DNA from 2 places in the Limosilactobacillus agrestimuris genome. Region 2 is predicted to be linked to the other one. Evidence: predicted binding sites of a transcription regulator. Region 2 holds the regulator's gene; the other holds the start of a gene.

Region 1 (15,110 bases), on a different contig from region 2:
GCAGCCGCTGTAACAACGACAAAGTTAATCAAACTAGCAGCACCGCGTAACCCGATATCATTAAAGACCATTACAAAAGGGCTTTTTGAAGGTGCTAACCGGTCCCAAGGATAAATACACATAATCACTGCCAAGGCAGCAACATAAAATAAAAGGATCTGGAACGGAATGGCATTTATTGCCCGGGGAATAACGTGCCGGGGATTTTCTGCTTCAGCGGCTGTCATCCCGACCATTTCAATCCCGACAAAGGCGAAGACAACCATTTGAAAGGAAAGAATGAAGCCCTTTGCGCCGGCAGCAAAAAAGCCCCCATTATTAACCAAGTTAATTGGTGAAGCAACATATCCACCCTTACTCTTAAAATTAATTAGCATCATTCCGATACCAACAAGGACCAAGAGCGCAATTGCAAGAATTTTAATTAAGGCAAACCAAAATTGTAATTCACCAAACGCACTTACAGTAATTAGGTTAATACATAAGAGGACAATCAAGGTTAATAATCCTGGGATCCACTGAGGAACACCAGGAAGCCATAATTGGAAGTACATTCCAATTGCTGTAATTTCCGCCATCGCTAATGCAATCCAACATGCCCAATAAGCCCAGCCAGTAATAAAACTTACTCGTGGTCCCAAGTAAACGCGAATTGCATCGACAAATGATCGGTAATTTAGATCCGACATTAGTAGTTCCCCGAGCGCCCGCATAATCCAAAAACAGATAATTCCAGTAATAATATAGGCTAATAAGATTGCTGGGCCAGCCGAGTGAATTGCTTGACCAGAACCGAGAAACAGACCAGTCCCGATCGTTCCTCCCAATGCCATTAGTTGGATATGACGGCTTTTCAGGCTACGCTTCATTTTATTTTGCTTTGCCAATGTAGTTCAATTCTCCTTAAAATTTCTCTTAAAAGTTATTAACAAACTATCGCTTTTTATAACCTTTTATTTAATAATGGAAAATAGTTTGTCCGAAAATTTATTGTATACCATTTTTTGTAAAGAGAGGGAATAAATTTGTTACACTGGCTTCCATTTTGTACATACTTAGTCGTTGCAATTATCATCACGATTGATGCTTTTTCCCGTTACCGGCAATTTGGCAAGTGCTTAACAGTCTTCGCCTGTTTCTGCTATTTTGTGATTATTCTTCGTCTCTGTCTAACCCCAATTAGTTTTAGCTTTATTAGTGCCGACCGCAATTTACGGTATTTTCATGGAGTTCCCTACAATCTAATTCCATTCCAGCAACTTGATTTAGAATGGTTTTTAAATATTATTATGACAATTCCATTAGGTATTCTCTTATACCTGATTGGCCGGAAAAGCCCCTTTGTAGTTATTCTCTGTTTAAGTTTACTGTCTAGCTTTTTTATTGAAGGGAATCAATTTGTCTGCGACTTCCTTTTTCAAATTGACCGAGTTGCCGATATCGATGACATTATTACTAATACCCTGGGTGGTATCATTGGTTTTTACGGTTTAAAACTGTTTGATCGTGGTGTTATTGATAAAATAATTCAACCTTTTTTCCTATCATAGAAAAGTTTGGTACACTATTACTAATGAGGTGATTATCAATGATTTCAAACGAACAACGGGCCCATGATATTGCCATTGCATTAATTCAAGCTAATGGTAAAGATATGAAGCCAATTGAAGCATATCATGAATATATCAACTACCTTTTACCAATTCTCAAAGAAATCGATAAAGACTTCAAAAACGGTATTAGGGAACACATTTAACCTGAATGACTGGGCTCTAAAGGATTTAGTTTCTGATCTTTAGTCCAGTCTTTCTTTTTGTATTTATAGCGTAGTATGTTCAAACAACCATTGTACGCAAATTTGCGGTATGATTAAGTTATTAGTGAAAGGAGCTATGAACTATGAACAATATTTCTCATCGGCGATTCGATTGGTTTAGCTTTTTTGTTGGAATTCTATTTATTCTTGGTGGATTCATTTCATTTTCAAAACCAGATCGAACCTTGCAATTATTATCTGTAATTATCGGTGTTGTCTTTATCTTTGATGGAATTTTTGAATTAACAATTCGGCGACGCTTTTTGCGCTCACTTCATGAAAGTTCTGCCTGGGTTGTTGTCCTTGGTGCCCTAAATGTTGTTTTAGGAATCATCTTTATTTTTCATCCTGGATTTGGGACCCTCTACATCGCAATTATTTTTGCTGCATGGTTCATTATCGATTCCGCAATGGAATTATCTGTTGGTCGGCTATTCAAGGGGATTAGCGGAGGTTACTACTGGTTAACAATTGTCTTCAGTATCTTAGGAATTATCCTGGGTGTAGTCCTCCTCTTCAGTCCAATTGTTTCAGCATTAACGGTTGTGTGGATTGTTTCTGTTTTCTTGATTGTCTTTGGTGTATTAAAGGTTATTCAAGCATTCAATTAGATCAAACAAAAAGGACTCTAGCGTTCGGTAAATTCGAACGCTAGAGTCCTTTTTTGATCTATCTTAATTAATCAATTTCAATCCGAGTGTCATCATCACTCTCTGCTTGCTTCTTTGGCAAGGTAAGTGAAAGAACACCATTTTCATAATGAGCGGTAATGTCCTTCCGTTCAACATCTGGTAACCGATATTGACGACTCATTTGTCCATAACGCCGTTCGCTGTGAAGAAGATGACCTTCCTTATCGGACTCGTCATCAAGCGTGTCCCGGTGTCCAGTAATAGTTAAGATGTTATTGGCATAACTAATATGAATGTTCTTCTTATCAAAACCTGGCATATCAATCTTAACCTTGTATTGCTTATCATTTTCTTCAATATCAGTCTTCATGTGATCTTCGACCGGCGTGAAGTCTGAGAAGAAATCATCATTCATCAAATTCCGCATGTTCAGCATGTTATCCAAAAAGTTATTCCGACGTGTTAAATCGTTAGCCATAAATAAAGCTTCCTTTCCGTTAACTTGAACTTGATTACACTTCTTATCTTAATCACTTACGGTAAAAGTGCAACTATTTTTAGCACTCTTAATAGGAGAGTGCTAAAAATAATTTACCGTTGATGATTAATTTCGCCATCAAAGGGCTTACCTGTATTCTAAGTGATCCTTTAACCCTAACCAAGAAATAAGCATTTTAAATTTGTCTTATATGAAATTATGATCATATATCAATCAGATGTATTTAATTAGAAAGAATGTTAGGATCAAATTATAAAAACTTAAGGAGGGATTTTATGAGTACAATAAAATTAGGTCAAGTAACCGTACCAGCAATTGGTGTTGGAACTTGGAACATTGGCGAAGATCCAACTAAGCATGATAATGAAGTAAAAGCAATCCGAACAGCAGTCGATGCTGGGGCAACAGTAATTGACACCGCGGAAATGTATGGTCAAGGACGTTCAGAAAGAATAACTGCTGAAGCTCTAGCTCCCTACTCTCGCGAAAATCTTTTTTTAATTGATAAGGTCCTTCCAGGAAATGCTAGTCATGCAAAATTGGAAAATAGTTTGGATCGTAGTCTTCGATTAATGCAAACAGATTATTTTGACCTTTACCTCCTTCATTGGCGCGGAACTATTCCACTTGCCGAAACAGTTGAAGAATTAACCAAAATGCAAGAAAAAGGAAAAATTCGTCATTGGGGTGTTTCAAACTTTGATACAGCCGATATTAAAGAACTATGGTCACTCCCTAATGGTAAGGATTGCCTAGCAAATGAAAATCTTTACAACCTAGATGAACGTGGAATCGAGTATGATCTTTTGCCATTAATGCATCAGGCGGGGATGCCACTGATTGCTTACTCGCCACTTTCACAGGGAGATACTATTTCAGGAAAACTAACTGATCATCCACTTATCAAAGAACTAGCTCATAACCACCATGTAACTGTATATCAAATAATGTTGGCATGGACTATCCGTGACCACCACACCTTAGCTATTCCTAAGGCCGCTAGTCCAGTTCATGCAAAAGAGAATGTGGAAGCGCTCAACATCAGTTTTACCTCTAATGAACTTGAGGCTCTTGCTAAAGCATTTCCAAAACCCACAACAAAACAACCGTTAGCAACAATTTAAACGTAAAAAGCTTCAAGAGTTTAGTATTTTTTACTCTTGAAGCTTTTATTATTCCAATTTAGAAGCGGACTCCTAATACGATTCGAGCAAAACGACTCATTTTATCTGGAGTCCAGGCAGGCTCCCAGACAAGGTTAATCTTACAAGTCTCAATTTGGGGAGTACCCAAAACCGCCTTCTTAATCATTGCATATAGGACATCACTAATCGGACAGCCCATCGTTGTCAACGTCATGGTAACAATACAGTTGCCATCATCATCAACATCTACTCCATAAATTAGACCAAGGTTAACTAAATCAATTCCTAATTCTGGGTCAATGACCTTCTTCAATGCTGTCATAATAGCTTGTTCATTAGCAGAAAGTTGTTTATCCATTATATTAACCAATCGATCCTTCCATCTCAAAACTAATTAAGCGGTTTAATTCAACTGCATATTCCATTGGTAGTTTCTTCGTAAAGGGCTCTACAAACCCCATAATGATCATTTCCGTTGCTTTTCGTTCGCTAATCCCGCGACTCATCAAGTAATAAAGTTTTTCAGCTGAAATCTTTGATACCTTTGCCTCATGCTCCATTGTCACATCCGAGTTGTTAATCTCATTGATCGGGATCGTATCCGACGATGACTGGTCATCCATAATAATCGTGTCACACTCAACATGAGCCTTTGAGCCATTTGCTTTTTCAGTAAACCGAATATTCCCTCGATAATCAGTGGAACCACCTGTCCGCGCAATTGACTTAGAAACAATTGAACTAGACGTATTCGGCGCATTATGAATCATCCGGGCCCCTGAATCCTGATGAATATGGTCACTAGCAACGGCGATTGACAACATCGTTCCTCGAGCACCCTGACCATTCAAGTAAACACTTGGATATTTCATTGTCACCTTCGAACCAAGGTTACCATCAACCCACTCCATCGTTGCGTTCTCGTCTGCGGCCGCTCGTTTTGTCTCTAAACTATAAACATTTTTTGACCAATTTTGAATAGTGGTATACCGACAATAGGCGTTTTTTAAAACATTCACCTCGACCACGGCAGCGTGAAGACTATCTGAAGAATAATTTGGTGCGGTACATCCCTCAACATAATCAACGCTTGCCCCTTCATCAACAATAATCAAGGTTCGTTCAAATTGTCCCGTATTCTCTGCATTTAAACGGAAGTATGCCTGAATCGGTGTCTTAACCTTAACCCCTTTCGGCACATAAATAAAAGAGCCTCCAGACCATACGGCTGCGTTTAACGCCGCAAACTTATTGTCAGCTGGCTTAACTAATTTTCCAAACCACTTTTTGAAAAGGTCTGGGTACTTTTGTAAGGCGGAATCAGTATCGGTAAAGATAATCCCTTGTTTAGCAAATTGCTGCTTCATGTTATGATAAACCACCTCTGATTCATACTGTGCAGCCGATCCTGCTAAATACTTCCTTTCTGCTTCAGGGATACCTAAACGGTCAAAGGTCCTTTTAAGATCCTCTGGGACATCTTTCCAATCCCGGTACTTTTTATCGGTCATTTTCTGGTAATACAACATATTGTCTAAATCCAGGCCAGATAAATCCGGACCAAATTTAGGCATTGGCATTTTCTTATATAAGTGAAACGCCCTTAGTCGGTAATCGAGCATCCATTGCGGTTCATGTTTTTCAGCAGAAATTTTACGAACCGTGGCTTCTGTTAAACCACGACCGGTTGAATAAAGTGGCTCAACATTATCATGAAAGCCATACTGATAGTCCTGGTTACCAAGAATATTCTTTACATCAGTCACTGTAATCTTCCTTTCCTGGCTCCGTTAGTAATGCGCGCTGAAGTGCCCACCAAGCTAAAGTTGCACACTTAATCCGTGCGGGGAATTCCATAATTTGCGTTAAAACCCGAGCATCCCCCAACTCTGTTAATTCTTCTTTCGAATGTTTCTTTCCAATTGCTTCATCAGAAAAGATTTTTGCAATTGCTAACGCCTCATCCTTACTTTTACCCAACATTACATCAGTTAACATACTTGCAGAAGCCTGGCTAATCGTGCATCCCTGGCCAGTAAAGCCAATCGCGGTTATCCGGTTATTTAAATCCAGGTGGAGACTAACATTAACCATGTCACCACAAGTAGTATTATGAAGTGTTTTTTCGTTTGTAGCATCTGGGACTACGTAATGATGATGTGGGTTAGCGGCATGTTCTAAAATTACTGCCCGGTACAGTTGATTTAATTTATCTAAGCCCACCGTTAAAGAACTCCTTTGTTTCTTCGATTGCCCTAAGTAACTGATCACAGTCTTCCTGGTTATTATAAAATGCCAAACTAGCACGAACCGTAGAATTTACCCCTAATGAATGAACAAGTAGTTCAGAACAATGGTGACCAGCCCGGACGGCTACTCCTTCCATATCAAGAGCTGTTGCAACGTCGTGGGGATGAAGGCCACCGATATTAAATGAAGCAACGCCAATATGTTGAGAAGGATTTTCTGATCCATAAACCTTCACTCCCGAAATTGCCTCTAGTTTCGGTAACAAATAAGCCATTAGTTCTTCATCCCTTGTCTGGATATTTCTCATCCCGATTTTTTGTAAATACCTAATTGCACTCGCAAGACCAAGAGCACCAGCGATATTTGGTGTTCCAGCTTCAAACTTATGTGGAATTTGATCCCAATCACTGTGGTAAAGCTGGACATCTTCAATCATCTCACCACCAAATTGGTAGGGAGGCATCTGTTCAAGTAATGACTGCTTGCCATAAAGGACGCCAATTCCGGTCGGTCCAAGCATTTTGTGGCCCGAGAAGGCATAAAAATCAGCAGATAATGCTTGAACATCCACTGGTAAATGCAAAACTGCCTGAGCCCCATCAACAACTATAATCGCTCCATGTTGATGAGCTAATCTAGCTAATTTTTTTACTGGACTTTGGTTGCCCAGGACATTACCAACATGGGTCACCGCAACAATTTTTGTTTTGGAAGTAATCTTTTGCTGCGCATCATCAAGATCAATTTGACCATCTGGATTTAGCCTGATGTACTTTAATGTCGCATGCTTTTTGATTGCCAATTGCTGCCAAGGGATTAAATTACTATGGTGTTCAGCTAATGAAATAACAATTTCATCTCCAGGTCGAACATTCTGCTCCCCATAGGTAGCCGCAACTAAATTAAGGCCTTCAGTTGTCCCCCGAGTAAAAATAATTTCACGTTGATCCTGGGCATGGATAAATTCTCTAACAAGTTCACGGGAGCGTTCATAGCGTTCAGTCGCCTCGAAAGATAACTGATAAGTCCCCCGGTGGACATTAGCATTTTCCTGTTGATAAAAATTTACTAAGCGATTGACCACTGCTGGCGGTTTCAGACTTGTTGCCGCATTATCAAGGTAAGCAAGACGTTCATCATTCATCGTTTGCTGCAATTCTGGAAAGTCATCACGAACTCGCTCCCAATCAGTCATTTTCCCTTAACTTCCTTTCTAAAATTCCAATCATCTCTTGACGAATATTCCGATCGGGGATTGATGTAATAACCGCACTTAAGAAGCCACGAATGACCATTCGCTGTGCTTGTTTCTTCGGAATACCCCGACTTAAAAGGTAGTAAAGCTGTTCTTGATTAATTTTGCCGACGCTTGCTGCATGTCCAGCTTCGACATCATTTTCATCAATTAACAAGATTGGGTTTGCATCCCCCACCGCCTGAGGCGACATCATCAATAAGCGGTTTTGTTGCTCTGCAGTTGAGCCGTGAGCACCATGAACGATTTGACCAATCCCATTAAAGATTAGTCGCGAATTACCAAGAGCAACTCCTCGCTGATTAATTAGCCCTTGTGAATGGGGACTATGGTTAGTAACCCGGTTATTAATCCCTAATTGCTGGTTAGCTGTAGTTAAGGCGATTAATTGTGAATTAGCAAAAGCACCTTCACCAATTAATTCCGAGTCAATCTCACCAGCAGTATCACACTGGTTCATTAATCCAATCGACCAATTAACTTTAGCATAATCCTTAACGGCTGCTCGATATTGGTAGTAAACAGGAGCTGACTGTGCCAAATGATCAAGGGATGAAAAATTAACTTCACTATTTGTTCCCGCGATAATCTCTGTAAAATTAGTCAAAGGATTAGTTTGTTTTTTATCAGAAACCAAGTGATCGATAATTTGAAAACGACTGTTCTTCCCTGTAATAATTAGCAGGTGAAAATTAGTCGTCGTTTTTTCTTGCTGATCGAAATTAACGGTTAAGTGGATAGGTGAATTCAATTCAACATTTTGGGGAATATAAATAAAGATTCCTTGGTTGATAAGAGCCGCATGGTATGCAGAGAGAACATCTTCATCTGGAGAAATTACTTTTGATAAGTATTTTTTTACTATTTGGGGATCGTTTTTAATTGCTGAAAAAAGATCGGTAATAATTATTCCTTGCTCCTTTACTGAATTTGGAACAGTAGTAATAATATTTTTTGAATCGACTCTTACCTCTATTTGAGCTTTGTCGTTCTGATGTTCAATTAGGCTTGATGACTGAAAAAAGTGAACATGGTTAGAAATAAACGGCCAATGCTTAAAGTCAAATTTAGTAATTTTCGGAAATTGGGTTGTTTCTAACTTAGTTAAAGATTCTTGACGAAAGCGAACCAACTCAACGGGCTCATCATTTTCCACCAACATTTTTTGAAGCTGAGCTTTAAGCTGTGAATAATCAAAATCCATAAATCGCTGTCTCCTTAGTTATCCTCATCAACCAGGTTAATCTTTAAACCTAATTCATCGCGTAAGCCAGCATACCCTTCTGCTTCTAATTTCTGTGCTAATTCTGGCCCACCATTTTTTACAATTCGGCCATCCATCATTACGTGAACCGTATCTGGAACAATATACTTTAGTAGCCGTTGGTAGTGGGTAATAATCAATGTCCCAAAATTATTACCCCGCATGGAATTAACCCCACGTGAAACAACCTTTAATGCATCAATATCTAGTCCCGAATCAATCTCATCCAAGATCGCAAAATGGGGCTTAATCATCAACAATTGGAGAATCTCGTTCCGTTTCTTTTCACCACCAGAAAAGCCCTCATTAAGATAGCGCTCTGTCATTGATTCCTTCATGTCTAATAGTTGAAGCTTTTCATCCAGCTCTTGGAGAAACTCCATGACCGAAATTTGATCACCTTTTGGCCGACGAGCATTAATTGCTGCACGAAGGAATTCGGCATTGGTTACTCCTTGAATCTCCGCGGGATACTGCATCGCTAAAAACAGTCCTTTTCGTGCTCGCTTATCAACAGGCATTTTAAGAATACTTTGATTATCTAATAAAATATCGCCTTGGGTAACGTGATAATTGGGATGCCCCATAATAGTCTGTGATAACGTTGATTTTCCTGTCCCGTTTGGCCCCATAATCGCGTGAATTTCCCCAGTTTGCATTTTGAGGTTAACTCCCTTAAGGATCTCTTTTTGCTGGTGAGTTTCTTCATCTTCAACTGCAACATGAAGTTTTTTTATCTGTAAAGTTGCCATATCTAGTGTTCACTCCCTAATCAAACACAATATCATGATGTCAATTACCTATTTTACCAGTTTCATTTAACTATGGAGGAAAAGATTAGGAGCAAAATAAAAAAGCATGGTGAGAACCACTACTGATTCCCATCACGCTCTTATTTAGTTAATAAACTATTTGGTTGCTCTAGCTACTGCTTGTTGGCCGAGAAGGTTAATAAAGTTAAACGGACGGTCAAAGTTAGGTTGGAAAAGCATATCAACCATTGCCATAAAGTTAATCGTGTTCCGATTTTGAATCATTACGGAAACTGCGTTAGCATACATTGAAATATCATAAGTACTCATGAATTGGGCACCTAGAATTTGGTTATTACTCCGATCCCAAACAACAGTCCCAATGACTTTCGCATTAGTCGGCATAAACTCTGGACGATAATTATCTTCAAAGGTTACAGCGTCAGCATCGAAGCCAGCTGCTTTAGCACTTTCCAATGTCATCCCAGTTGAAGACATCGAGTGATCATAGAGTTGCAACCCTGATGTTGATTGGGTTCCCATATACGTCATCGTGTTTCCAAAAAGGTTTGTTCCAGCAATTACCCCTTGCCGAACAGCATTAGTAGCCAATGGTACATATGCTTCCTTATTAGTAGGATTATAGTGAACTGCTACTGCATCTCCGGCACCATATACATCTGGATTAGAAGTTTGCATGTAAGCATTGGTTTTAATTGAACCATCTGCATTAAATTCTAATTGTCCTTTAAAGAGACTAGTGTTCGGCCGGAATCCAATACATAAGATTGCCATATCGGCAGAATAACTACCACGGTTGGTCTTAACAACGACACCACCATCAGCCCCCTCTTCAAATCCAGCAACTAATTCATCAAAAGCTAACTTAACATTATGCTTTTCAAAATCCTTAGTAACAATATCAGTGTACTTTTGATCATAGTACTTACTAAGCAAACGATCATTACCATCAATCAAAGTAACATTCTTATTTTGCTTACTGTAGGCTTCTACCAGCTCGACACCAATATAGCCCCCACCAATAACAACAACATTTTTAGCGTCCTTTGCTACTTCAAACAATTTTTTAGCATGATTATAATTCTTACATAAGTAAACATTTGGGTTATGAATATCAGGGAGGTCAGGAATAACCGGCCAAGAACCAGTAGTTACCACTAATTTATCATAGTGATCTTCTGTTACATCACCGCTATTTAAATCCTTAACAGTTAATGACTTCTTCTTAAGATCAACGCTAGTAACTTCATGTTCTAGCTTTACGGAAGCACCTAACTTACTCAATATTTCTGGACTTGAGTAAAACATATCATCAATATTCTTTGTGACACCGCCAAGATAAGTAGCAATTCCACATGATAAAAATGAAATATTATTATTTTTTTCGTAAATAGTAACTTCAGCATCCGGGTGATTAGTTAACACTTGATTAGCTGTAATTGTTCCAGCATGAGTACATCCAATGATAGCAATCTTCATTATTATTGCCTCCTAGACTAAAATATAATTTGGTTCACATCTTTACAATGTTACTTCATTCACAATTATAACCGATTATATTTAAAAATGCACCCTTTAGTTATTTATCGGGTGATATTGTTTAAAAAAGAAATAAACTCGTTTTAGGTGCATTCTATCCCCCTAAAACGAGTTTAATTTATTAGTCAATATTGTAAACGTGTTCGCAGGAAAGCCCTTAAAGACAACAAACTCCCACTCAGGTGCTTTTAGCACCCAAGCGGGAGCTTAACTTTTCTCTACTCGAAACATGCTCGCCCTAAACTCACTCGAAATAACAAACTCCCGACAGCGGTGTTAAAACACCACTGCCGGGAGAAATTGTTATCAACTGTGAGTTTTATACGGAGCTCACACTCTATTTTAGTACCAACCGTGTGATTGCCAGAAGGCTTGGGCTTGGCTCCAGGAACCGTAACGACTGGCTACGTATTGGTCAGCTACTCGTTCTTGGTTAGCTGCTGAGTAGTCACCGTTTAAGTATGAAGCGGAAAGTTGGTACTTACCAATGTATTGGCCGTTAGTAGCACCGTAGTTACCACCTGATTCACGGGCAGCGATCCAAGCCTTAGCAGCAGCATCGTTACCGGCTACATTGGAAGTGTAGTTACTGTTACCGTTGTAACTTGCAGCATTGCTTGCTGAAGTAGTTGCGGTTGCAGTTTGAGTTTGGGCAGCTGTGTTGTTAGTAGTAGCTGCTGAACTAGTTTGGTTGTTGTTTTGAGTTATTGTGTTAGCTGAAGGTAATGTTTCAACTTGCTTTTCAGTAGCAGGAGCAACTTCACCGTCATCCTTGATTACTAACTTTTGACCAACGTAAATTAAGTCCTTGTTAGCAATGTTGTTGTTTGAGGCCAAGGTATCAACGAAAGTTAAATCATGACCTAATTTGTAAGAAATCCCAGAAAGGGTATCGCCTGCTTGAACAGTGTAAACACTGTCGGCGTTAGCGGTAGTTGCAGTAGCGACAGTACCTAAAGCAACGGCACCGGCAATGGCTGCTGTAATCCTAGCTGCTTTCTTAGATAACTTCATAAAAAAATCAATCCATCCTTTTCTCTTGTAAGTTTGTAAGTAATATGATGTTAATTGTTTTGGAAAATGATGTTTTATATATCATCAACGCTTATATACTATACAGGGTCATCGTTACGGACCGGTTACCATGACTTTTCAAATTCCGCCATATTTGTAATTTTTTGTAACAAATATACGTATTTTTCTTATATATTCATTGGTATTAACTGGAGAACCATTGATAAATCAGCGTTCTTCGCTCACCCTAAACTTTTCCTTCCCTATTTCAAAAACCATTTAAATATTTCCTGATTATTACTAATTTTTGTTAAAGTTTTTGATTTTAAGCTCAAAAAAGTCCTGTAACACCGAAATGTTACAGGACTATTGCAAAAATTGAAGATTTTGTAACTTTAAATTATTCGTTCATTAAAACATCAAGTAATTCTGAGGCAGATTCTTTCAATGCATCCTTAGACTTATCATTACCAAGGTGGGTAAAGATTTCACCAACGTAAACACCCTTATCGAATAATTCAGTGAAGACCTTATCGATAATTGGCTTAGTCTTTTCTGGTTCTTGTACTGGACCAAATGGGTTAGCAAAGAAGGTCTTGCTCATCCCAACTTCATCAGTTGTTCCAAGGGCCTTCCGTTGACCAGCAACAAAGACCTTTTCAGCTTCTTCCTTAGTATCAAAGCGGTGAATGCCTACTTTATCGCTGTAGTTATTAGCATAGAGCCACATATCAATGTGGTGGTGCTTAATAACGTTTTGGTAAGTATCAGCAGGAATAATAACCCGGGCATTCTTTCGTTCTGGATTCAAGTATACGCCCCGATCCATGTTATTAAACGCAACCGCACTACTTAAATCATCTAGACGAACAAAGGCACCGGTTTCTGTCCCTTGAGCATAGATATGACCATCATCAGTAAGGGTAAAGCTTCCCATATCATCAAAAATGGTTTCCATGTTGACAATCTTGTCATCAGCTAATTCTTGCAATGCTTCAATTGATTCAGACTTTCCGGCACCTGAATCACCAAAGAAGACAACGTTCTTTTCTTTACCATTAGTAAACTTAATCTTTAACATTGAACCGTGAATTGGTAAACGGCCATTATAGATTTGGTGAAGGTTGTGCAGAGTTAAGCACATCTTCTTCATGTAACCAAAGTATGTGGTCTTATCAGTATACGGAACTTCACCGATCCAAATATTGTTCTTTTCGTCATGGTAGTAGTGCGAAACCATGCCTTCTGTCTTTTCAAGGCCAAAGAGAACAACCAAGTCTGGCTTTTGTCCTTCAATTTCTTCAGGTGAAGCCAGTTCAAAGAGGTTAGAAAGAGCAATTCCGTTTACAAGGTAGTCAACGTTGAAGTAGATAAAGGCAAGACTTTCCCCAATCTTTGCTGGGTAACAGTACCACTTTCCCCGTTCTCCATGGAAACGATCTACTGGGTTTTCACTAACAGCAGAAAAGACCCCTTCACGTTTGTTACTCTTTGTGTGCATCATCATTGGTGGCCGAAGCATTACAGTATTGATGAAATCAATGTCGCGTAATTCTTCATAACCAGCAGGGATTTGCCAATTATGCTGTTGAACTAAAATAGTAGCGTTAGTTGCCGCATTAACTTGCCGGTAGGTCCGATTTTCAAAGCCTTGAAGTTTTTCTTCAAGAATCCGGTAAAGCTTCCGTACCAGATCGTTAAATTGAGTATCAATTGTCCGGAATTCATTTCCAACAATCTTGTTATCATTGTAATTAATAACGGATACCCGCAATAATGAACGGTAATATGAATATAATTCTTCGACACTCTCTAGAATATCTTTTGGATCGTATTCATCAAAAGCACTGTCATCATCAACAAGGATCTTTTTCAATACATCAATAAACTTGTCAACACTAGCATTATCAAAGGCATCGTCATCATTATCTGGATTACGTGAATCCAGGTATAATTTAACAATATGCTTTACTTCATCACTATTAATTAATGAAGGAATATCAGTAAAGTAGTTTTGACTGTAATTTAAGGTAGCCACTCCCCGCTCAGGGTTTACGTATAGTGACTTAGTATCAATAATCTGACTATCTTTTGACATTGATCTCATCCTTTCATCTCCATGTGTCTCCATTATAATATAACTTTTAAGAAAAAGATGAAAAAGTTATTAATATTTTTTCATTTTTACAATAATGAGATTAACGCCTCAAAGAAAGCGATTTCTTAACTGTGATAAAATAAATGATAAGGAATAAATTTAAGGAGCTGTAAATAATGAAGATAAATTGTAATGATACTTTAGCTGTTTCTCTCCACCGGGTTCTTAATGCTGATTTAAATGAACATGGAACAGTGTTTGGTGGACGAATCCTTGAATTAGTTGATGGTGAGGCTTCCGTTGCTGCAATGCGGGTAACTCGTTCCACAGTTGTTACCGCAACAATGGATCACCTCCAATTTTTCCAACCATTCCATCTCCAAGATTCAATGTGTATGGAAGCCTACGTTACTGGGCTTGGACACCGGTCACTCGAAATTTTTGTTAAAGTTATTGGTGAACACCTTAAAACTGGTGAAAGGTTCGTTGGTTTTTCATGCTTCATTACCTTTGTAATTCAAGATCCAAATAAGTCAATTCAATACGATCAGATAGTTCCCCAAAGCGCTGAGCAAAAAGCAATGATCGCTGGTTATGAAACCCGGAGAAAACATCGAAAAGAAACACGAAAGAAACAAACACAGCTCATTAATTTAATCAGTACAGATAAACCATGGGAAACACAAAATTAATACTTCCATATAAAGAAGGGCCAAGGTCTAGCATCGCTAAACTTTGGCCCTTTTCAATGAGTATTCTATTTTAATTTCACAGCCGTTCCGTAAGCAGTAACAGTTGAATTATTAGAGTCAAAGCGCATTGATA
Region 2 (15,110 bases):
CATATGTTATCTTTGACGTGGAAACAACGGGTCTTTCCGCAATTTATGATAAAGTAATTGAACTTTCTGCTTCAAAGATGAAAGATGGTGAAGTCTTAGAGCGGTTCGATGAATTTATTGATCCTGGTTTTCCACTTTCTGAAGAAACTACCAATTTAACGTCAATCACCGATGAAATGGTCAAGGGATCGAAAAGTGAGGAAGAGGTCTTTAAGATGTTTAAGGACTTCTGTAAGGGCTGCATCATTGCCGGACATAACGTTTCCTTTGATATGGGGTTCATGAATACCGGATATCGACGACACAATATGGAGGAAATTACGGCACCAGTTATTGATACTCTTCCACTTGCGCGCTTCCTTTACCCTCACATGCGGGGCTACCGGTTAAATACTCTGAGTAAAAAGTTTAAGGTTGCGCTTGAACACCACCACCGGGCAAATTACGATGCTGAAGCGACCGGAAAACTGCTCCACATTTTCTTGAAGAATGCAGAAAAGCGTTATGGGATCAAGAAAATTAGTGATCTAAATAAGCATATGGCAGATAACGATGCTTACCGCCATGCGCGACCATTCCATGTTACTATTTTGGCCCAGACTCAAGCGGGGTTGAAGAATCTCTATAAGTTAGTTTCGATGTCGAATGTTAAATACTTTGCCCGGGTGCCACGGATTCCCCGGAGTGTTCTAACTAAGTACCGGAAAGGTTTGATTTTGGGGACTGCGTGTTCATCTGGTGAAGTGTTTACCGCAATGATGGAGAAAGGCTTCACGGAGGCCGAACAAAAGGCGAAATATTATGACTTTATTGAAGTTCAACCGAAGCCAAATTATCTCCCGTTGATGGAACAAAAGGTGATTGCTAATGATGCCCACCTGGAAGATATTTTGAAGAACATGGTTAAACTTGGTGAGAACCTAGATAAGCCAGTTGTTGCAACAGGGGATGTCCATTATTTGGATGCTCATGATGCAATTTACCGGAAGATTTTAATTAATTCCCAGGGTGGTGCAAACCCACTAAACAGAACGAGTCGGCCGGATGTTCATTTCAGGACAACCGACGAAATGCTAAATGAATTTAGTTTCCTTGATGATGATCTGGCGCACCAAATTGTTGTTACGAATACCCATAAAGTTGCGGATATGATTGATGATGATATCAGTCCAGTCAAGGATAAACTTTATACGCCGCATATGAAGGGTGCAGAACAAGAAATCCAGGACCGGACCTGGGATACCGCTAAAAGGTGGTATGGCGATCCGTTGCCAAGAATTGTCAAGGACCGGGTTGAACTTGAGCTAAATAGTATCGTTAAAAACGGTTTCTCAGTTATCTACTTAATTGCCCAGCGGTTGGTAGCAAAGTCGAATAAAGACGGATACCTGGTAGGTTCTCGTGGTTCTGTTGGTTCGAGTGTGGTTGCAACCCTTTCTGGAATTACGGAAGTTAACCCGTTGCCACCACATTACCGGTGTCCAAAGTGTCACTATTCTCACTTCTACACTAAGGGGGAATATAGTTCTGGCTTTGACCTTCCTGAAAAGAATTGTCCGCGTTGTGGGACATTATTGGTTAAAGATGGTCATGATATCCCATTCCAAACTTTCTTAGGGTTTAAGGGGAATAAGGTTCCAGATATTGATTTGAACTTCTCCGGAGATTACCAACCGATTGCCCATAACTACATGAAAGTCCTGTTTGGTGAAAAGAACGTATTCCGTGCGGGAACGATTGGTACGGTTGCCGATAAGACTGCTTACGGGTACGTTAAAGCTTACGAACGAGACACCGATAAGCAGTTCCGGGGGGCAGAAGAGGATCGTCTTTCCCACGGTGCCACTGGGGTAAAGCGGACGACTGGTCAGCACCCGGCGGGAATTATTATTGTCCCCGATGATATGGAGATCTATGATTTTACGCCGGTTCAATACCCAGCAGATGATCAAAATGCCGCCTGGGAAACAACCCACTTTGATTTCCACTCAATCCACGATAATATTTTGAAGATGGATATCCTGGGACATGATGACCCAACGATGATTCGTGCGCTACAGGATTTATCTGGTGTTGATCCACAAACCATTCCAATGAATGACCCTGGTGTGATGAGCCTCTTCTCTAGTCCTAAAGCCTTAGGAGTTACCGAAGAACAAATCCAAAGTAAGACAGGGACACTTGGATTGCCAGAGTTCGGGACTCGTTTTGTGCGGGGGATGCTTGAAGATACCCACCCGAAAAATTATTCTCAGTTATTACAGATTTCTGGACTTTCTCACGGGACAGGTGTGTGGTTGGATAACGCACAAGAGCTGATTAAGCAAGGAGTCGCAACGATTGCCAACGTGATCGGATGTCGTGATAACATTATGACCGACTTGATTCACTATGGCCTTGATTCTGAAACGTCCTTCCAGGTAATGGAATCAGTGCGGCACGGACGTGGTATTCCAGATGAATGGCAAAAGAAGATGCGGGACGTAAATGTTCCACAATGGTACATGGATTCTTGCCTGAAGATTAAGTACATGTTCCCGCGGGCCCACGCGGCAGCCTATGTCTTAATGGCGTTACGAATTGCCTACTTTAAGGTTTACTTCCCGTTAGTTTATTACTGTGCATTCTTCTCTGTTCGGGCTGATGATTTCGATGTCGTTGCCATGTCTCACGGTAAGGATGCGGTTAAGACACGGATGAAAGAAATCAACGACCAAGGGAATGATGCTAGTGCAAAGGATAAGAGTTTATTAACAATCCTTGAATTGGCAAATGAAATGCTAGAGCGGGGCTTTAAGTTCAAGATGGTTGATCTCGAACGGTCAGATGCAAGCGACTGGTTAATTGATGGTGATTCATTAATTGCGCCATTCCGGGCAGTCCCTGGTTTAGGATTAAACGTTGCTAAGCAAATTGTTGCTGCACGGGAAGAAAAGGAATTCTTATCCAAGCAGGACCTTGCTGAACGGGGAAAGGTTTCACAAACAATTATTGACTTCCTAACGGAGAATCATGTTCTAGATGGCCTGCCTGATGAAAACCAGCTAAGCCTCTTCTAAGCATCGCGGCTTGCTAGTTGTAATTGTTCATGCTATAATATACATGGTAAATAACCCGTTGGAGTGAGCAGAGATGCTCGCTCTTTTTATTGCAAACAATGGAGGTGACGCAGTTGAGCAATGTCGTTGAAACAGTAACTGAATTAGCAGAACCAATCTTAGCAAAGCATGGTTGCTACCTTTATGATCTTGAATTCGTTAAGGAAGGTAAAAGCTGGTACTTACGGGTTTATGTTGATAAGGATGGGGGAGTAACTCTAGAAGACTGTGCGGATATTAGTGATGAATTGAGTGAAGCACTCGACAATACTGAACCGGATCCGATCCCTCAAGCATATTTCCTTGAGGTTTCTTCACCAGGTGCCGAACGGCCATTGAAGAAGGAAGCCGACTATGAGCGAGCAGTGAATGATTATATTCATATTTCCCTTTACCAACAAGTTGAAGGGAAGAAGGTTTATGAAGGAACATTAGTTGACCTTAAGCCGGATGAATTAACACTGGAATACATGGATAAGACCCGTCGGCGCCAAGTAAAAATTGACCGTAAAGTGATCGCACAAGCACGGTTAGCAATCGACTTTAGTAAGATTTAAAGGGAGTGTTAAAAGGTGAGCAAAACAAAAGTAAACACTGAAATGATCGCCGCTCTTGATTACCTTGAAAAGGAGAAAGGAATCAAGAAGGATGTTGTTGTTGAGGCTTTGGAACAAGCCCTAGAATTAGCTTATAAGCAAAACTACGGTGAAAAGAACGTTGAAGTAGACTTTGACGGAGTTACCGGTAACATTAAGGTTTATGCCGTTAAGACTATTACCGATAATGAAGACCTGGTCGAAGAAGACGATAACGAATACATGAGCCTTGCTGATGCACGAAAGTTGCCTCACGGTCAAGGATACGATGTTGGTGACGAAATCCGTGAAGAAGTTACCCCACGTGACTTCGGCCGAATTGCTGCACAAACTGCCAAGCAAGTAGTTATGCAACGGTTGCGTGAAGAAGAACGGAAGATCATTTACAATAAGTACAAGACTTACGAAAACGAAATTATCACTGGTGAAGTTTCCCGTGAGGATAAGCGCTTTACGTGGGTTGATCTTGGTGATGGTGTTGAAGGTGCAATGGGTTATCGTGACAAGATGCCAAATGAACACTACCACATCCATGATCGGATCCAGGTTTATGTTTCAAAGGTAAATGATGATCGTCGTGGTCCACAAATCTTCGTTAGTCGGACAGCCCCAGAATTATTAAAGCGGCTATTTGAACGTGAAGTTCCTGAAATTAAGGATGGAACTGTTTTAATTGAAAATATTGCGCGGGAAGCTGGAGATCGAGCTAAGGTTGCTGTGTACTCAAATGATCCAAACGTTGACCCTGTTGGTACTTGTGTAGGTCCTCGAGGTTCACGTGTTCAAGCCATTGTTAATGAACTTGATGGCGAAAACATGGATATCGTTGAATACGTTAAGGATCCAGCACAATTCATTGCTAATGCACTTAATCCAGCAGAAGTTCTCGATGTGATCTTTAATGAACCAGAAGAACCAACAACTGAAGAACAACCTGCAGAAGAAGCAAGTGATAATTCAGCAGCTACTGAAAGTAGTGAAGTATCAAGTGAAGAAAATTCAGAAGCACCAGCAACAACTACTTCTGTAGAACGCTCTTGTACCGTTGTTGTTCCTGACAGCCAACTTTCTCTTGCAATTGGTAAGCGAGGTCAAAATGCTCGGTTAGCTGCACGTTTGACAAAGTACAAGATCGACATTAAGCCAGCTTCTGAAATGGAAGATAGTGTCGATGTAGACGAAGACGAAACTGACGCTTCAGAAGAATAAAGCAGCGGGGTGAAATAAATGAAAAAGAGAAAAGTACCGATGCGAAAAGATATTGTTACTGGTGAAATGATGCCTAAACGACAATTGATCCGGGTAGTAAAGAACAAGGAAGGTGAAGTCTCAATCGACCCAACCGGTAAGAAGTCCGGTCGGGGTGCATACATCGCAGTTGATGTTGAGGTTGCAAAGCGCGCAAAGGATGAAAAGACCTTTGAAAAAGCCTTTCATGTTAAAATGGATGATTCATTCTACGATGAATTGATCCAATATACAGATCATTTGCAAGCACGACAAGCATTATTTGGTAACAATGAAAAATAATCAACAATCCGTTTTAAATTTACTCGGGTTAGCACGCCGCGCCAAACAAATTCAAAGTGGCGAAGGTAGTGTATTAAAATCAATTCAAACAGGAAAAGCCCAGTTTGTTTTCTTAGCAAAGGATGCTGGTTCAGCAACGATAAAAAAGTTTACAGATAAATGTAGCTTTTATCGGGTTCCGTTGTGTGAATCATTTACAAAGCAACAGCTAAGTCAAGCAATCGGACAGTCAAGAACTGTTATTTGTGTAACGCAATCTGGATTTGCAAGAAAGTTTGAGGAATTACTAACAATGAATTAAGGAGCGTGAGTACATGGCCAAAGAACGAATTTATGAATTAGCCAAAGAACTCAAGATGCCAAGCAAGAGCTTAGTAAAGGTAGCTAAGGATCAAGGAATGGATATTAAGAGCCACATGTCATCCGTAACTCCAGATCAAGCTCAAAAGCTGCGTCAAGTTGTTAAGGGAAATAATAATAGCAGCAATGGCCAATCTAAGCACCAGTCTCAAAAGCACGAGAAGAATTCTCAAGCTAAGGCTAGTCATAAAGATAACCAACGTCCAACTAGCAAGCCTAATAACCATAACAACAAGAAGAATGAACATCATGATCACAATAAGAAACATCATGAGAATAATAACCATTCTTCAAAGCAAAATAACGAAAACAATAACCGTCACCAAAATGACAACAACGGTCGCTTTGGCGGTAGCTTAAATGAATCTGGTCGAAAAGGTAAACGATTCAACAAGAAGCGGAATAAGAAGCACAATAACAATGGTCGCCTTCGTGAGGTTAAGCACCAACAACCAACTCAACGGAAGGATAAGCCGTTACCAGATGTTCTTGAATACACCGAAGGGATGAATGCTCAAGATCTTGGTAAGATTTTACACCGTTCACCAGCTGAAATTATTAAGAAGCTCTTTATGCTTGGTGTAATGATTAACCAAAACCAATCCTTAGATAAAGATACAATTGAACTGTTAGCGACAGATTATGGAATCGACGCTAAGGAAAAGGTTGAAGAAGATATTTCTGATATCGATAAGATGTTCGAAGAAGAACAGAACAACACGGATCACCTAGTTAGTCGGCCACCAGTTGTTACAGTTATGGGGCACGTTGACCATGGTAAGACCACGTTACTAGATAAGCTTCGTCATTCCCACGTTACTGAACATGAAGCCGGTGGAATTACCCAGGAAATTGGTGCCTACCAAGTTCACTACAAGGATAACTTGATCACATTCTTGGATACTCCAGGACACGCAGCCTTCACAGAAATGCGTGCGCGTGGTGCTAACGTTACTGATATTACTGTATTGGTTGTTGCCGCTGATGATGGGGTTATGCCACAAACTGTTGAAGCAATCCACCACGCTCAAGCTGCTAAGACACCAATCATTGTTGCTGTTAACAAGATTGATAAGCCGGGGGCTAATCCAGAACGAGTAATTGAAGAATTAGCTAAGTATAACTTAATCCCAGAAGACTGGGGTGGTGACACCATCTTTGTTAATATTTCAGCTAAGTTTGGTAAGAATATTGATGAATTACTTGATATGATTCAACTTCAAGCTGAAATGATGGAATTGAAGGCTAACCCAGAACAAAATGCTGCTGGTTCTGTAGTTGAAGCTCGTCTTGACCAAGGTAAGGGTTCAGTTGCTACTGTCCTTGTCCAACAAGGAACCTTGCATGTCGGTGATCCAATTGTTGTTGGGAATACCTATGGGCGTGTTCGGACCATGACAAATGAAAATGGTCGACGGATCAAGGAAGCAACACCATCAACCCCAGTGGAAATTACTGGTCTAAATTCTGTCCCAGAAGCCGGGGACCGGTTTGTTGTCTTTGATGATGAAAAGACTGCCCGGGCTGCTGGTGAAAAACGTGCCGAACAAGCACAAGAAGAAGAGCGGAAACGGACTTCTCACGTTACTTTGGACAACTTATTTGATACGATGAAGAAGGGGCAAATGAAGACTCTCCCATTGATCATTAAGGCTGATGTTCAAGGATCAGTTGAAGCATTAAGCCAAAGTCTCCAAAAGATCAAGGTCGATGGTGTTCGGGTTGATATTATTCACCAAGCCGTTGGTGCAATTAATGAATCTGATGTTACATTGGCCGAAGCTTCAAATGCGGTTATTATTGGTTTCAATGTTCGCCCAACATCCCTTGCTAAATCATTAGCAGATTCCAATAAGATTGATATCCGTCTTCACCAAGTTATCTATAATGCAATTGAAGAAGTTGAAGATGCTATGAAGGGGATGCTTGAACCTGTCTATAAAGAAGAGACAATTGGTCAGGTTGAAGTACGGCAAATCTACAAGGCATCTAAAGTTGGAACAATTGCTGGTGGAATGGTTACATCTGGTAAGATTACCCGTGATGCAAAAGTACGGTTAGTTCGTGATGGAATCGTTGTTTACAGTGGTGAACTTGGTAGCTTGAAGCGGTTTAAGGATGACGTTAAGGAAGTTAAGTCTGGCTTTGAATGTGGTTTGACAATTCAAAACTACAATGACATCAAGGAAAATGATGTTATTGAAGCTTACCAAATGAAGGAAGTACCAGTTAAGTAAACCGAGGTGAATAAAATGCCTAACAAACAATATCGTGTTGATCGGTTATCTCAAGAAATTCAACGAGACGTTGACGAAATTCTTTTGAAACGGGTTCGCGATCCTCGTGTACAAGGGGTAACCATTACTGGGGTAGATGTTACTGGAGATCTTCAACAAGCAACTATTTACTACAGTATCTTGTCTGACAAGGCTTCTGATATGGAAAAGACTCAAGCCGGTTTAGACAAAGCAACTGGTTTGATTCGGAGTGAATTAGGTGCACGGTTAAACATCTTTAAGACACCCAAAATCAAATTTGAAAGAGACAAGTCAATTGCTTATGGAAGTCGAATTGATCAATTGATCAACAAGCTTCACCAGCAAGAACAAGATAAGTAATTAAGGATGAACGGGCTGGGAGGAACGACTCCTTGGCCCGTTTTTTATGGAGTGAAAGTGTATGGACGGAATTATTCCTTTATACAAAGAACGGGGAATGACAAGCTTTGATTGCGTAAGTCGATTACGACGAATTTTAAAAACTAAAAAGATTGGTCATTCTGGAACGTTGGATCCCTCAGTTGATGGTGTTTTGCCAATCTGTGTGGGAAATGCAACTAAAGTAGTAGAATACCTGATGCAGTCTGGAAAAGAATATCAGGGTGAATTGGTAATCGGTAAAACAACGACAACCGAAGATTTTGATGGTGATGTTGTAGAAAGCAAGCCAGTTGAAGCGCCAATTAGTGATGAAAAAGTTAAGGCTGCGATGGAGAAAATGACGGGGGAGATTATTCAAATCCCCCCGATGTATTCAGCTGTAAAGGTTAACGGGAAACGCCTTTATGAATATGCCCGTGCTGGTGAAACGGTTGAGCGACCTCGCAGGAAAGCAACAATTAGTGAATTTGTAATGTGCCGGAATGAGTATGATGACAAGGCTCAAGAGCAACATGTTTACTTCAAAGTAAAATGTAGCAAAGGAACCTACATCAGGACGCTTGTTGCTGATTTAGCCCGTGCCCTTGGCTATCCTGGCGCAATGAAGTGGTTGACTCGGCTAGAAAGTGGTGGCTTTACGCTTGACCAAACCATGAGTTTAAACGATATTCAAGATGCAGTTGCTCACCAGCCAATTAATCGGCACCTTTACCCGATCGACTATGCCTTGAAGGAGTATCCATCGGTAGAATTAACCGAAGATCAATGGCAAGCTGTTCAGCATGGTGGATGGTTGAAAAAGGATGAATTATCAACGACTGCCAATGAAGTTGTTTTAAAATATAATGGTTCAACTAAGGCCTTATATCATTTGACCTCTCAAGGGTATAAACCAACAAAAATGTTCTCAGTAAAATAAAGGAGGAAGGACTAGTGGAAGTTGTAAAAATCCACCATCCATTGCAAAAAGATTTAGTTCCTGCAGGACAAGTAGTTCTAGCAATGGGCTTCTTTGACGGTGTTCACCGGGGCCACCAGCAAGTAATTGAAACTGCCAAAGAAATTGCTAATAAAGAAGGCCTTCCTTTAGCTGTCTTAACTTACGATCACGCTCCTGGAATTGTTTATCGACAGTATCCCGGTGGTTTTAAATATTTGTCGACAACCACCCGAAAATTGTCCCTATTAAGACAGCTTGGTGTTGACTTAGTATATCTCGTTAGCTTTACTTCTGCTTTTGCTAGTCTTTCACCCCAGGAATTTGTTGACCAATATTTGATTGGCTTTCATGCCAATACAGTAGTAGCAGGCTTTGATCATACTTATGGTAAAGCAGCAGTTGCAACCATGGAAAAACTACCGGAGTATGCAAAGGGACGTTTTAATGTGGTGACTGTCCCTAAATTTACCGGTAAAGGTGAACAAAAGATTGGTTCAAGTAGTATTCGTAAGGCAATTGATAACGGTAATATCGGAGTAGCTAATCGGATGTTTGGATACCGATATATGACAACGGGGATTGTTGTGCATGGATTAGCGCGAGGGAGAACTTTAGGTTTTCCGACGATTAATGTTGAAACGCCAGAGGCTGAGCGTATTCCCGGAATTGGTGTATATACGGTTCAGGTAAAAATCGGCTCAAAGTGGTATGGCGGAATGGCAAGTGTTGGCCACAATATTACTTTTGGTGATCAGAATAAGCTTACAGTTGAAATTTTCCTCTTTGATTTTAGCCAAATGGTCTATGGGGAAGAGGTACAAGTACGTTGGCTTTATTACCAACGGGGTGAGATAAAGTTTAATGGTGCAGATGAATTGGTTGCTCAGATGAATCGTGATGAGCAAGTGTCACGCGAGTACCTTAAAAAGATGGCTACTAAAAAGTATTCTTTAATATAGAAAAATAGGGTTCCAAAATTCGGACATTTTCCCGAGCTTTGGAATCCTATTCTATTAATGGCGACTTGAACGGTGACCGCCGGTTTGATTAATCTTATGAACATAGCGTTTGAATTTTGTTCCACCATCAGAAACTAACCTAAAATGACGCATTTTAGCATTGAATGGACGGTTCGATAGGCGGATAGAAACCCAACGTCGTAGGATATCTGTCATTCCGTCAAGCTGCTTGAGCAGATGTTCGTCATTGCTTTTAACCGCTGCTTCACGAATGTCAGATTGAAGGCGACTAATTAAATTATTGTGGTAGTCTAAGAGCTCTTTAGTTAACGGAGCATTCCGGTAACTGTTAAAGAGCTTCTGGATAATTCGCATGGCATCTTCAGGACCACTTGGTTGAATATATCGTTGCTTTTTATGCTTCATTGAAAAACTCCTAAATTTTCATTTGACGTTTCTTGACTTTTACTAACCAGATTGGTATATTATACATGTGTTTAGCACTTAACCCTATAGAGTGCTAAAAGGGGAAGTGATAAAAATGCTAACACAGCGTCAAAATAAGATCCTGCAAGCGATTGTACGTCAATATACCTCAACCGGTCAACCTGTTGGTTCAAAACACTTAGCTGAGGAATTACCATTTAAGGTAAGCCCGGCTACGGTTCGTAACGAGATGAGTGTTCTTGAAGATAATGGCTTTGTTGCTAAGGAACATTCGTCTTCTGGGCGTGTTCCGTCAAAAAAGGGTTACCGTTATTATGTTGACCACTTGCTTAATTCAGAAGCAATTACTAACAATGATTTAGTGGTAATTCAAAACTCGTTAGGAACAAGTTTTCAAAAGATCGATGAGATCATTTCGCACTCGGCTGATATTTTATCCGATCTTACTTCCTACACTACTTTTACCTTGAAACCTGAACAAGCGGATGTCCGTTTAAGCGGGTTTCGGGTTGTCCCATTAGGTAATCGGAAAGTTGTTGCTATTCTGGTTACCGATAGTGGGGATGTTGAAAGTCAGGCATTTACGTTACCACGAAATTATGATACTGATGCACTTCAAGCAGTTATCCGAATGATTAATGATCAGTTAGTTGGGCAACCATTGGCTGATGTAATGAAGCGGTTGAACGATGATATTCCGCTGCGGGTAATGCATTATATGCAAAGTGCGGATGGCTTCTTGGATCTTTTTGATAGTGTCGTGTCAAGGGCAGCACGTGAACAATTCTTTGTTGGCGGCCGGTTAAACCTGTTAGATTTCTCAGAAAAACATGATGCTGTAGACCTGCAAACATTGTATAGTCTGCTCGATCATAATGATCAATTATCACACTTACTAGATTCAAACGTTTCTGGTGATAAGGTAAGCGTTAAGATTGGCTCTGAGATTTCTAAGGATAAGGCCTTGGATAACTATAGTTTGATCACGGCAACCTATGATGTTGACCAATATGGTAAGGGTATTATTGCGGTGCTAGGTCCTACACGAATGTCTTATTCACGGACAATCGGGTTGGTGAATGCATTTCGTCAGGAACTAGCCAAACGACTTTTGGACTTTTACCGTCACTATTACGATTCATAGGAGGCGAGTCGATTGGCAGAAGACAAAGCTGCAAAGCAAAGTAAGGATGAAAAGCAAGCATCTAAGAGTGCTGCTCCTGAAAAGAATGATAAACTTGATGCTAAAGAGTTACAAAGTCAAGTAACAAAATTAAAAGACCAAGTTAAAGATTTACAGCAACAATTAAGTGATAAGGATGATCAATACTTACGAGCTGAAGCAGAGATTCAAAATATGAATACTCACTTTAAAAAAGAACGTGCTCAGTTATTAAAGTATGATGGTCAAGATTTAGCAAAATCTGTTTTACCAGTTTTAGATAACCTTAAGCGGGCGTTGACAATTGAAGTTCATGATAAAAATGGTCAACAGCTAAAGAAGGGGATCCAAATGGTTCACGATCACTTGATTAGTGCGTTAAAGGATCATGGAATTACGGAGATTGAGGCTGACGGTAAGCCGTTTGATCCGACCCTCCACCAGGCAGTGCAAACTGTTCCGGTTGAAGGTGATCAGAAGGCTGAAACAGTAGTTAAAGTACTGCAGGCCGGCTATCAATTAAAGGACCGGGTTCTTCGTCCCGCAATGGTTGTAGTTGCACAATAAAAATAAGAGAGGGAATAAACAATGGCAAGTAACAAGATTATTGGTATTGATTTAGGTACTACTAACTCCGCCGTTGCCGTTATGGAAGGTAACGAGCCAAAGATTATTACAAATCCGGAAGGTAGTCGGACAACTCCATCTGTTGTCTCATTTAAGAATGGTGAAACTCAAGTTGGTGAAGTTGCAAAGCGTCAAGCGATTACTAACCCTAACACCATTTCATCAATCAAGAGTCACATGGGTGAAGCAGGATACACCGTTGAAGTTGACGGTAAGAAGTACACTCCACAAGAAATTTCTGCAATGATTCTTCAATACTTAAAGAAGTATGCTGAAGATTACATCGGTGATACTGTTGATAAGGCAGTTATTACTGTTCCTGCATACTTCAATGATGCCCAACGTCAAGCAACTAAGGATGCTGGTAAGATCGCTGGCTTGGATGTTAAGCGGATTATTAACGAACCAACTGCTTCATCATTAGCTTATGGTCTTGATAAGAAGGACAAGGATGAAAAGATCCTTGTTTATGACCTTGGTGGTGGTACTTTTGATGTTTCCATCCTTGAATTAGGTGACGGTGTCTTCCAAGTACTTTCAACTAATGGTGATACTCACCTTGGTGGTGATGACTTCGATAAGAAGATCATGGATTGGTTAATCGAAGGCTTTAAGGAAGAAAATGGTGTTGACTTATCTAAGGACAAGATGGCTCTTCAACGTTTGAAGGATGCTGCTGAAAAGGCAAAGAAAGACTTGTCTGGTGTTCAAGAAGCCCAAATCAGCTTGCCATTTATTTCTGCTGGTGAAAATGGTCCACTACACCTTGAAAAGACCTTGAGTCGTGCCCAATTTAATCAATTAACTAATGACTTGGTTGAACGGACTAAGCAACCCGTTATGAATGCCTTAAAGGATGCTGACTTGACCTTTGATGATATCGATGAAGTTATCCTTAATGGTGGTTCTACTCGTATTCCAGCTGTTCAAGAAATGGTTAAGGAATTAACTGGTAAGGAACCTAACCACTCCATCAACCCAGATGAAGCCGTTGCTCTTGGTGCTGCTATCCAAGGTGGTGTCCTTACTGGTGATGTTAAGGATGTTGTTTTGCTTGATGTTACTCCACTTTCACTTGGTATCGAAACCATGGGTGGTGTCTTCACCAAGTTGATTGACCGGAATACTACTATTCCAACATCAAAGAGTCAAATCTTCTCAACTGCTGCTGATAACCAATCAGCCGTTGATATTCACGTCCTTCAAGGTGAACGTCCAATGGCAGCAGATAACAAGACTTTAGGCAACTTCCAACTAACAGACATTCCTGCTGCTCCTCGTGGTGTACCTCAAATCAAGGTTACCTTTGATATCGACAAGAACGGGATTGTTAACGTTTCTGCTGAAGATCAAGGAACCCACAAGAAGCAAAACATCACTATTAAGTCTAATTCCGGCTTAAGTGATGAAGAAATTGAACGGATGAAGAAGGATGCTGAAGAACACGCAGCAGCCGATAAGAAGAAGAAGGAAGAAGTCGACTTGAAGAACGAAGTTGACCAAGAACTCTTCCAAGTTGATAAGACTCTAAATGAAGTTAAGGGTAAGGTTCCTGAAGAAGATATCAAGAAGGCTGAAAGTGCTCGTGACGACTTGAAGAAGGCTAAGGAAAGCGGCAACTTAGATGACATGAAGGCAAAGAAGGACGCCTTAAACAAGGTTATCCAAGACCTTAGTGTAAAGCTTTACCAACAAGCTCAAGGTGCTCAAGGCGGTCAAACTGGCGCTGCCGGTAACAACGGTGCTACTGGAAATAACAATAATTCTGGTTCCGATGATGGTAAGACCGTTGATGGTGACTTCAAGGATGTTACTCCAGATGACAAGAAATAACGTCAGAGTACGTTAGTAAACAATTGTTAAAAGCCAAAGGCCGGGATGAGGACTTTGGCTTTTACTTTCGTTTGTCACCTGTGGTATAACTAAACAAGCAATAAAAATGGAGGATCTCCGTATGGCAGAAGAAAGTTATTACGACATCCTAGGCGTAAAAAAGGATGCTTCGGAAAAAGAAATTAACCGTGCTTACCGGAAATTAGCCGCAAAATACCACCCAGATATTAACCACGAACCTGGTGCTGAAGAAAAGTTTAAGAAAATTAATGAAGCACATGAAGTTTTGAGTGATCCACAGAAGCGTGCTCAATATGACCAATTTGGTTCTGCTGGTCCTAATGCTGGTGCTGGTGGCGGTTTCGGTGGCTTTGGTGGTCAACAAGGCTACGGCGACTTTGCTGGTGGTGACTTTGGTGATATCTTTAGCCAATTCTTTGGTGGCGGTGGTCGTCGTCAAGCCGATCCAACGGCGCCTCGTCAGGGCCGTGACTTACAGTATTCTATGACTCTGGACTTTATGGATGCTGTTTTTGGCAAGACCACGACGATCAAGTATGAACGGGATGCCCAATGTGATGTTTGTCACGGGACTGGTGCAAAGCCTGGTAAGTCTCCTGAGACATGTTCACGTTGTCATGGTAGTGGGGCAGTATTTACCGTACGGCGGACGCCACTTGGTAATATCCAGACCCAAACAACTTGTCCTGAATGTCACGGAACCGGGAAGATTATTAAGCCAGAGGATCAGTGTACTAAGTGTCATGGTACCGGTCATGTTCATGAACGCCACCAATTGGAAGTTAAGGTTCCTGCCGGGATTGATGACGGTCAACAAATGCGTTTGGAACACCAGGGAGATGCTGGTGAAAATGGTGGCCCTTATGGTGACCTTTAC

What was found. Region 2 encodes HrcA, which represses chaperone genes, less so after heat shock. Its sites were predicted from a motif close to TTAGCACTCNNNNNNNNNGAGTGCTAA; they were not measured.
Region 1: NFR46_RS04435 (Hsp20/alpha crystallin family protein) is a predicted target of HrcA. The motif match lies at 3,006-3,032, and genes of this name have one in related genera.

Annotation. Positions count from the first base shown of each region.
Region 1 is NZ_CALPCW010000004.1:126,131-141,240, forward strand. It holds gene NFR46_RS04415 (amino acid permease) at 1-869, opposite strand, end outside; gene NFR46_RS04420 (VanZ family protein) at 1,026-1,550, shown strand; gene NFR46_RS04425 (hypothetical protein) at 1,589-1,756, shown strand; gene NFR46_RS04430 (HdeD family acid-resistance protein) at 1,900-2,427, shown strand; gene NFR46_RS04435 (Hsp20/alpha crystallin family protein) at 2,495-2,926, opposite strand; gene NFR46_RS04440 (aldo/keto reductase) at 3,223-4,071, shown strand; gene NFR46_RS04445 (metal-sulfur cluster assembly factor) at 4,130-4,450, opposite strand; gene sufB (Fe-S cluster assembly protein SufB) at 4,455-5,858, opposite strand; gene sufU (Fe-S cluster assembly sulfur transfer protein SufU) at 5,851-6,315, opposite strand; gene NFR46_RS04460 (aminotransferase class V-fold PLP-dependent enzyme) at 6,302-7,537, opposite strand; gene sufD (Fe-S cluster assembly protein SufD) at 7,530-8,801, opposite strand; gene sufC (Fe-S cluster assembly ATPase SufC) at 8,816-9,613, opposite strand; gene NFR46_RS04475 (FAD-dependent oxidoreductase) at 9,770-11,113, opposite strand; gene apf (aggregation-promoting factor) at 11,516-12,187, opposite strand; gene NFR46_RS04485 (phosphoenolpyruvate carboxykinase) at 12,588-14,285, opposite strand; gene NFR46_RS04490 (acyl-CoA thioesterase) at 14,459-14,977, shown strand; gene NFR46_RS09450 (heavy metal-binding domain-containing protein) at 15,043-15,110, opposite strand, start outside.
Region 2 is NZ_CALPCW010000003.1:73,967-89,076, forward strand. It holds gene NFR46_RS03160 (PolC-type DNA polymerase III) at 1-3,059, shown strand, start outside; gene rimP (ribosome maturation factor RimP) at 3,173-3,655, shown strand; gene nusA (transcription termination factor NusA) at 3,671-4,903, shown strand; gene rnpM (RNase P modulator RnpM) at 4,922-5,224, shown strand; gene NFR46_RS03180 (L7Ae/L30e/S12e/Gadd45 family ribosomal protein) at 5,214-5,525, shown strand; gene infB (translation initiation factor IF-2) at 5,539-7,821, shown strand; gene rbfA (30S ribosome-binding factor RbfA) at 7,837-8,202, shown strand; gene truB (tRNA pseudouridine(55) synthase TruB) at 8,264-9,163, shown strand; gene ribF (riboflavin biosynthesis protein RibF) at 9,178-10,143, shown strand; gene NFR46_RS03205 (hypothetical protein) at 10,198-10,569, opposite strand; gene hrcA (heat-inducible transcriptional repressor HrcA) at 10,685-11,734, shown strand; gene grpE (nucleotide exchange factor GrpE) at 11,747-12,319, shown strand; gene dnaK (molecular chaperone DnaK) at 12,341-14,212, shown strand; gene dnaJ (molecular chaperone DnaJ) at 14,334-15,110, shown strand, end outside.